2 regions of the Luteimonas sp. Soil_N_1 genome follow, and region 1 is predicted to be linked to the other one. Evidence: predicted binding sites of a transcription regulator. Region 1 holds the regulator's gene; the other holds the start of a gene.
What was found. The regulator HrcA, encoded in region 1, represses chaperone genes, less so after heat shock. The targets are predictions, from matches to a motif close to TTNGCACTCNNNNNNNNNGAGTGCNAA.
Positions count from the first base shown of each region.

Region 2: a site for HrcA is predicted at 1,524-1,550, ahead of rpoH (RNA polymerase sigma factor RpoH). Genes of this name have one in related genera too.

Region 1 is NZ_JBDGKS010000001.1:1,855,284-1,859,772, forward strand. It holds gene recN (DNA repair protein RecN) at 61-1,728, opposite strand; gene hrcA (heat-inducible transcriptional repressor HrcA) at 1,875-2,924, shown strand; gene grpE (nucleotide exchange factor GrpE) at 2,966-3,496, shown strand; gene dnaK (molecular chaperone DnaK) at 3,632-4,489, shown strand, end outside.
Region 2 is NZ_JBDGKS010000001.1:890,373-894,861, forward strand. It holds gene glnE (bifunctional [glutamate--ammonia ligase]-adenylyl-L-tyrosine phosphorylase/[glutamate--ammonia-ligase] adenylyltransferase) at 1-1,363, shown strand, start outside; gene rpoH (RNA polymerase sigma factor RpoH) at 1,562-2,440, shown strand; gene zupT (zinc transporter ZupT) at 2,530-3,339, opposite strand; gene AC3A4E_RS04115 (NAD(P)/FAD-dependent oxidoreductase) at 3,416-4,489, opposite strand, start outside.

The sequences.
Region 1 (4,489 bases):
CTCGTCAGGTTCTAGCGTCAATGACCGCAGCGGTATTGGTCCGCGCGGCTGTGCATCCCCTCACACCATGCCCTGCAGCAGCTTGCGGGCTGCGGCGCGCGCTTCCTTGCTGACGTCGACGCCGCCGAGCATGCGTGCGAGTTCCTCGGTGCGCTCGCCGGTGTCGAGCAGGCTGACCCGGCTTTCGGTCGCGCCCTCGGCGCTGGATTTGTGCACGCGGTAATGCGTGTGGCCCTTCGAGGCCACCTGCGGCAGATGGGTCACGCACAGCACCTGCCGGCTTTCGCCGAGCGCGCGCAGCTTGCGGCCGACGATGTCGGCGACCGCGCCGCCGATGCCCGAATCCACTTCGTCGAACACCATCGTCGGCACGGCATCGTGCCCGAGCGCAGCCACTTCGATCGCCAGCGAGATGCGCGACAGTTCGCCGCCCGACGCGACCTTGCGCAGGGCACGCGGCGGCTGGCCGGCGTTGGCCGACACCATGAATTCCACACGCTCGGCGCCCTGCGGATCGGGCCGCGTGGTCTCGACCGGTTCGATCGCGACTTCGAACACGCCGCCGCCCATGCCGAGTTCGTGGATCAACGCGGTGGTCGCGCTCGACAGCGCCTTGGCCGCCTTGCGACGTGCCGCGCCGAGACGATCGGCGGCGGTGCGCCAGCGGCCCATCGCGGCTTCGATCTCGCCGTCGAGTTGCGTGAGGCGTTCGCCGGCGCCGTCGAGTTGATCGAGCTCGCCGGCGAGGCGCGTCTGCACGTCGATGAGTTCTTCCGGCGTCACGCGATGCTTGCGCGCGAGTTCGTGCAGCCGGCCGAGGCGCTGTTCCAGCGTCTCCAGCTGTTCGGGATCGATGTCGAGATCGTCGCGGACCTGGCCCAGCAGCAACGTGGCCTCGTCGAGCTGGATCGCAGCGGCATCAAGCATCGCGTCGACGTCGCCCAGCCGCGGCTCGTGCGCGCGCATCCGCGCCAGATCGTGGCGCAGCGTCTGCAGCGCCTGCGGCAGGCCGAGATCGTCGTCGCCGCGCATGCGCTCCAGCGCCGTATCGCAGGTCTGGATCAGGCCGGCCGCGTTCGCGTGCCGGCGATGGCTCGCGAACAGGTCGGCCACCGCGTCGGCGGCAAGCGATTCGCCTTCGAGTTCGTCGAGCTGATGACGCAGCCAGTCGCGACGCTCGGCGACATCGCCGATGCCGACCAGCGCGTCGCGCTCGTCGTGCAATGCGCGCCAGGCTTGCGCGGTCGCACGCACCTCGGCGAGCAGCGCGCCATTGCCGGCCTGCGCATCGAGCAGCGCAAGCTGGCTGCCGCGGGCGAGCAGGGCCTGGTGTTCGTGCTGGCCGTGGATCTCGACCAGATGCCCGGCCAGTTCGCCGAGCTGGGTGATCGTCGCCGGGCGACCATTGATCCAGGCGCGCGAGCCGCCATCGGCGCGCAGGGTGCGGCGCAGCTGGCAGGTGTCGCCATCATCGAGTTCGTGCTCGCGCAGCCAGCGCAGCGCAGGCGCGGCATCGTCGAGCGCGAACTCGGCATGCAGTTCGGCGCGCTCGGCGCCATGGCGCACGATGCCGCTGTCGGCGCGCTGTCCCGACAGGAAGCCCAGCGCATCGACCAGCAGCGACTTGCCGGCGCCGGTTTCGCCGGAGATGACGGTCAGGCCTGCGCCGAACTCCAGATCCGACTGGCTGGCGACGGCGAAATTGCGGATGGCGAGATGGGTCAGCATGGGTGCGGATTGTGCCTTGGCGCGTCGCGGGCGAGTAGATCGGCGTCTGGATCGGCATTCGATGGTGCGCTAGATAACGTGCATCCGTCTCACGACGAGAGAATGCGGCGCTTGCATCGCAGGTAGGCGCACCGTATACCGCCCGCATGTCCTCCGATCCCCGCCATCCGCTCGATCCGCGTGCCCGGCAGCTGCTGCGCACACTGATCGCCCGGCATATCCAGGACGGGGAGCCGGTCGGTTCGCAGACGTTGGCGCGGCATGCAGGGCTGGATGTGAGCGCGGCGACGATCCGCAACATCCTGTCCGATCTCGAGGAATCCGGCCTGCTGGTCTCGCCGCATACCTCGGCCGGCCGCGTGCCGACGGCGCAGGGCTACCGGGTGTTCGTCGACTCGCTGTTGCAGGTCAAGCCGCTGCGTGCACCCGAACTCGAACGTCTGCGTGGCGAACTCGGCGTAGGCGGGCACCAGTCGCTGCTGGGCAGCGCGTCGGAGCTGGTGTCGGCGATGACCCATTTCGTCGGCGTGGTGTCGGTGCCGCGACGCGAGCAACTGGCGTTCCGGCATATCGATTTCGTGCCGCTCGATGGCCAGAGGATCATGGCCATCATCGTGTTCGCCGACCACGAAGTGCAGAACCGCATCTTCCAGACCCGGCGCGGCTTCGAGGCCGTGGAGCTGGAACGCGTGGCGAACTATCTCAACCAGCAGTTCGCCGGGCGCCCGCTGGGCGACATCCGGGCGGCACTGGTCGAGGAGCTGCGCAACGCCCGCGACGAGATGGAAGCGCTGCTGTCGCAGACCATGGAGCTCGCCGAACAGGCGCTGGTGCCTGCTGAGGACGACATGCTGCTGGCCGGGCAGAACCGCCTGATCGGCGTGCAGGACCTGTCGGATCTCGATCGTCTGCGCGACCTGTTCGAGGTGTTTGCGCGCAAGCGCGAGATCCTGCAGTTGCTCGAACGCACGATCCGCGCGCCGGGCGTGCGGATCTTCATCGGTGAGGAAACCGGGCTGGCGCCGCTGGAGGGCATGTCGCTGGTGACTGCGCCCTATGGCGCCGGCGGCCGCACGCTGGGCGTGCTGGGCGTGATCGGCCCCACGCGCATGGCCTACGAGCGGGTGATTCCGGTGGTGCAGGCGACCGCGAGCGTGCTGGGCGCGGCCTTGAATCCGGACGCCCCGACCCCATAGCTGGTGCCGTCGGCGGCCAGACGACCGCCCCGGAACCCGACATGACCCAGCAGCACGATTCGCAGTCCCCCGATTTCCACGAGACCGATGGCCCGGAAGCGGCCTCGGTCGAGCAGCAACTGGCCGACCAGGTCGAGCGCCTCAGCGGCGAGCTCGAACAGCTCCGCGCGCAGGTGTTGCTGGAACGCGCCGATCTCGAGAACCAGCGCAAGCGTCTGGCCCGCGAGGTCGAGAACGCACGCCGCTTCGCCAACGAACGCCTGCTGGCCGCACTGGTACCGGTGTTCGATGCACTCGAAGCCGGTCTGGCCAGTGCGCCGGAGAACGATCCGCTGCGCAGCGGCGTCGAGTTGACCCTGCGCGAGCTGACCCGTGCCACCGAGAGCAACGGCCTGGCCACGCTGGCGCCGGCGCCGGGCGACGTGTTCAACCCCGAACACCACCAGGCGATGAGCATCGTCGATGTGCCGGGCGTGGCGCCGGGCGCGGTGGCCCAGGTGTTCCAGAAGGGCTACCTGCTCAACGAGCGTCTGCTGCGACCGGCCATGGTCGTCGTCGCCAAGGCTGACTGAACGCCCCGGGCCCCGGCCCGATCGCGAATTCCGATGCGTCACACCGCTTGAACGCTGTGTTGCGTGTCCCCAGATCACGGTCATCGACGGTTCCGGCCGTCACCCAGACACATACCTTTTAGAGGAAGCAGCGCAATGGCAAAGATCATCGGCATCGACCTCGGCACGACGAACTCGTGCGTGGCGATCATGGACGGCGGCAAGGCCAAGGTCATCGAGAACAGCGAGGGCGATCGCACGACGCCGTCGGTCGTCGCCTATACCAAGGACGGCGAAGTGCTGGTGGGCGCGTCGGCCAAGCGCCAGGCGGTGACCAATCCGCACAACACCTTCTTCGCGGTGAAGCGCCTGATCGGCCGCAAGTTCAAGGACGGCGAAGTCCAGAAGGACATCGGCCTGGTGCCGTACAAGATCCTCGAGCACGACAACGGCGACGCCTGGGTGTCGACCAGTGACGGCAAGCGCCTGTCCGCGCAGGAAGTCTCCGCGCGCATCCTCGAGAAGATGAAGAAGACCGCCGAGGATTACCTGGGCGAGAAGGTCACCGAAGCCGTGATCACGGTGCCGGCCTACTTCAACGACAGCCAGCGCCAGGCGACCAAGGACGCCGGCCGCATCGCCGGTCTCGACGTCAAGCGCATCATCAACGAGCCGACCGCGGCCGCGCTGGCCTATGGCCTCGACAAGTCCGGCGGCGACCGCAAGATCGCCGTGTACGACCTCGGTGGCGGCACGTTCGACGTGTCGATCATCGAGATCGCGGAAGTCGACGGCGAGAAGCAGTTCGAAGTGCTGGCCACCAATGGCGACACCTTCCTCGGCGGCGAAGACTTCGACGCACGCGTCATCGATTACCTGGTCGAAGAGTTCAACAAGGACCAGGGCATCGACCTGCGCAAGGATCCGTTGGCGCTGCAGCGTCTGAAGGATGCGGCCGAGCGCGCGAAGATCGAGCTCTCCAGCTCGCAGCAGACCGAAGTGAACCTGCCGTAC
Region 2 (4,489 bases), 960 kb from region 1:
CGCGGCACTGCGCGATTTCGCGCGTTCCCCGAGCGTGCGCGATCTCTCCGACAGCGCGCGCACGCGACTGGACAGGCTGATGCCGGTACTGCTGCAGGCGTCCGCGCCCGCGGACCGTCCGCTGCAGGCGATCCGCCGGCTGCTCGCACTGCTGCACAACATCCTGCGGCGCGCGAGTTATCTGGCCCTGCTCGACGAACGCCCGGCAGCGCTCGCACGTCTGGTCGACGTGGTCACGCGCAGCGCGTTTCTCGCCGAACGGCTCGCCGCGCATCCGCTTCTGCTCGACGAACTGCTCGACACGCGCGATGAAGGACCGCTGCTGCAGCGTGGCGAGATGGCCCAGGCCTGCGCGCGCGCGTTGCGGCAGCCGGATCTCGAAGCCGGCCTGCTGGATCTCAACGAGACCCGCCAGCAGCTGAGCTTCCGCATCGCGCTCGCGACGCTCGATGGGCGCCAGTCGGGACAGGACGCCACGCGCCAGCTCGCGTGGCTGGCCGACGCGGTGGTCGACACCGTGCTGGCACTGGCGATGCGCGATCTTGAATCCACACATGGCGCGCTGCCCGACGCGCGGTTCGCGGTGATCGGCTACGGCAGCCTCGGCGGCGAAGAACTCGGCTTCGGTTCCGATCTCGACCTTGTATTCCTTTACGACGCGCCCGCCGATGCGCAATCCACCGGCGAGCGTCCGCTTGATGCACAGCGCTGGGCCGCACGGCTGGGGCAGAAGATCGTCGCGCTGCTGGGCACCGTCACCGGCGGCGGCCGTCTTTACGACGTCGACGTGCGCCTGCGCCCGGACGGCGGCAAGGGGCTGCTGGTCTCGTCGCTGGCCAGCTACGCCGAATACCAGCGCGAGCGGGCCTGGACCTGGGAACACCAGGCACTGGTGCGCGCGCGCTTCGTGGCCGGGCATGACGATATGGCGGCCGCGTTCGAAGACGTGCGCCGCGACATCCTGGCGACGCCGAGAGATCCGGCGAAGCTGCACGAGGACGTGCTGTCGATGCGCCGGCGCATGCGTGCCGAGCTGGACCGCAGCGCAGGCGACCGTTTCGATCTGAAACAGGGCGCGGGCGGTCTGGTCGATCTGGAATTCCTGCTGCAGTGGCTGGTGCTGCGCGAGGCGTCGACGCGGCCTGCCTTGCTCCCACCGCGCGCGACGCCGCTGCTGCTGGAAGCAGCGGGTGCGGAAGGGTTGATCGATGCGGCCACGAGCGCCGGGCTCCGCGCGGCCCACGCGACGCTGCTGGAACTCGGTCTGGGCTGCATGCTGGACCGGCGGACCCGGATCGTCGTCGAGACGCCCGAGCTCGAGACCGCGCGCGAGACGATCCGTTGCGCGGCCGACTGGGCCTGAATGCGGCGGTTTTCATGCGAGGTTGGCGGGTCGGTCCGCAGACTTGCTCCCAAGATGCGCAGTGACCGCCGGGGCCAACGACAATCCCGGACGTGAATAGAAGTCAACGAAATTCCCGGTGTCGTTCTGTGAATGGAACATTCGGGAACTCCTGTGCGTCTTAGCAGTCATAGGTATCGACTGCTAACATCCCTCCCCATGAGCACGCAGACCATGTCCCACGCCCTGGTTGCCAACAGCCTCCCGACCCTCAACCCGCTGGGCTCGCTGGATGCCTACATCGGCGCCGTGCACCAGATTCCGGTGCTGTCGGTCGAAGATGAGCAGGCGCTGGCGCAGCGCTACCGCGACGACGACGATCTCGACGCCGCACGCGAGCTGGTGCATTCGCACCTGCGCTTCGTCGTGCACGTGGCCCGTGGCTACAACGGCTACGGCCTGCCGTTGGGCGATCTGATCCAGGAAGGCAATATCGGCCTGATGAAGGCGGTCAAGCGTTTCGACCCCGACGTGGGCGTGCGCCTGGTGAGCTTTGCGGTGCACTGGATCCGTGCCGAGATGCACGAGTTCATTTTGAAGAACTGGCGCATCGTGAAGGTCGCCACGACCAAGGCGCAGCGCAAGCTGTTCTTCAACCTGCGCAAGAGCAAGAAGCGTCTGGGCTGGCTCAACGCGAGCGAGGTCCGGGCGGTTGCTGCCGATCTGAACGTGTCCGAGCGCGAAGTGCTCGAGATGGAGTCGCGCCTGTCCGGTCGCGACATCGGTTTCGACGCGCCCGCAGGCGAGGACGACGACAACGCGCCACCGGCGCCGGTCGCCTACCTCGTCGCGCAGGATGAAGATCCCGCGCAGGCCTACGAGCGTCGCGACAGCGAAGGCAGCAAGCTGGACCTGCTGCGCGAAGGCATGGCCACGCTGGATGCGCGTTCGCGCGACATCATCAGCCGCCGCTGGCTCGACGACGAGCACAAGGTGACGCTGCAGGAACTGGCCGACGAGTACGGCGTGTCCGCCGAACGCATCCGCCAGGTCGAAGCCAACGCGCTGAAGAAGATGAAAGCGCTGTTCGCGGCCTGATCCCCGGCTCGAATGCGACATGTGAAACGGCCCGCGCAAGCGGGCCGTTTCTGTTTGCGATGTCTAGGCGCGCCAGGCGCGGCGTGCACTCACCACTTGAACAGCACCAGGCTGATCGCCAGCGCGGCCATGCCCGAGACCAGGCCGTACACCGTCTCGTGTCCCTTGGCGTAGCGCTTGGCAGCGGGCAGCAGTTCGTCGAGGGCGAGGAACACCATGACGCCGGCGATCAGGCCGAAGACGACGCCGAACACCGGTTCGGACAGGAAGGGGCGCAGCACGGCGTAGCCGATCAGCGCGCCGATCGGTTCGGCCAGACCCGACAGCAGACAGGCGAGGAAGGCGTAAAGCTTGTTGTTGGTGGCGAAGTACACCGGCACCGCGATCGCGATGCCTTCGGGAATGTTGTGGATCGCGATCGCGAACGCGAGCGGCATGCCCACGCCGGGGTTCTCCAGCGTGGCGAAGAACGTCGCCAGACCTTCGGGAAAATTGTGTGCGGTGATGGCGACCGCGGTCAGCAGGCCGACGCGCTTGATGTAGCTGGTGTTGTGCTCGCGGAAGTAGGGATCGTCGACTTCCAGACGCTCGTGCGGGTTGGGCACCAGCCGATCGATCGTGACGATGAAGAGCACGCCGCCTAGGAACGAGAGCGTGCCCCAGGTGAAGCCGAGCTGCGGACCGTAGGCATTGGTGAAGGCGAGGATCGACTTGTCGAGGATCTCGGTCAGCGACACGTAGACCATCGCGCCGGCGGCGAACGCCAGGCCGAACGACAGCAGGCGCGCGTTCGGCTGTTTCGCGAACAGCACCAGCAGGCTGCCGAGGCCTGTGGCCAGGCCAGCGGCAGTGGTGACCGCCAGCGCGATCCAGAAATTGTGGGTCGAGATTTCGAGCATGCGCGGAACGCCGGAACGTGTGGGGGGAGCGACTCAGCCTGGCTGCAGATCCGGCTTGGGTGGGCGCGCGGCCATGCTAGCCGATGCGCGGTGCGTCGGGCCCTTCACGGTCCGGCTTGGCGGCCGCTTCGGCATCGAGGGGCGGGCCGAAGATGATCCGCGCCGCGCGCTGGTAGCTCCAGTACGCCATCGTCCAGTTGAGCAGCACGACCACGCGGTTGCGGAAGCCGATCAGGAAGAACACGTGGGCGATCAGCCAGAACCACCAGGCGAGTGCGCCCGACAGTTTGAGCCGGCCGAAATGCACGACCGCGGCCATACGCCCGATCGTCGCCAGGTTGCCGAAGTCGCGGTAGGCGAACGGCGTCGTCGCCTGGCCGCGCAGGCGTGCGCGGATGCTGGTCGCGACGTGCCGCCCCATCTGCTTGGCGGCCGGCGCGACGCCCGGCACGGGCTGGCCGGCGCTCTGGATCGCGGCGAGATCGCCGGCGACATAGATGTCGGGATGGCCCGGCACACGCAGATCGGGTTCGACCTGGACGCGACCGGCGCGGTCGCGCGGCGCATCGAGCAGGGCGCCGAGCGGCGACGCTGCCACGCCCGCGGCCCAGATCACCGTTTTCGCGGCGACGCGCTGATCGCCGAGGCGGTAGCCGTCGGCATCGATGTCGGCGACCGGCGTGCCGGTCTGCACCTCGACACCGAGTTTCTGCAGCTGGCGGCGCGCCTTCTCCGACAGATCGTCCGGGAACGACGACAGCACGCGCGGCCCCGCTTCGACCAAGCGCACTTTCGCCAGGGCCGGATCGATGTTGCGGAACTCGCTGCGCAGCGTGTGCCTCGCGATCTCGGCCAGTGTGCCGGCGAGCTCGACGCCGGTCGGGCCACCGCCGACGACAGCGAAGCTGAGCCACGCGGCGCGCTTGTCGGGATCGGTTTCGGCCTCGGCGCGCTCGAAGGCGAGCAGCAACTTGCGCCGCAACAGCAACGCGTCGTCGAGCGTTTTCAGGCCCGGCGCATGCGCGGCCCAGTGATCGTTGCCGAAGTAGGCATGGGTGGCGCCGGCAGCGAGTACCAGCGTGTCGAAGCCGAGGCTGGTGCCGTCGGCGAGCGCGAGTGTCTTCGCGGCGGTGTCGATGTCCTGCACCTC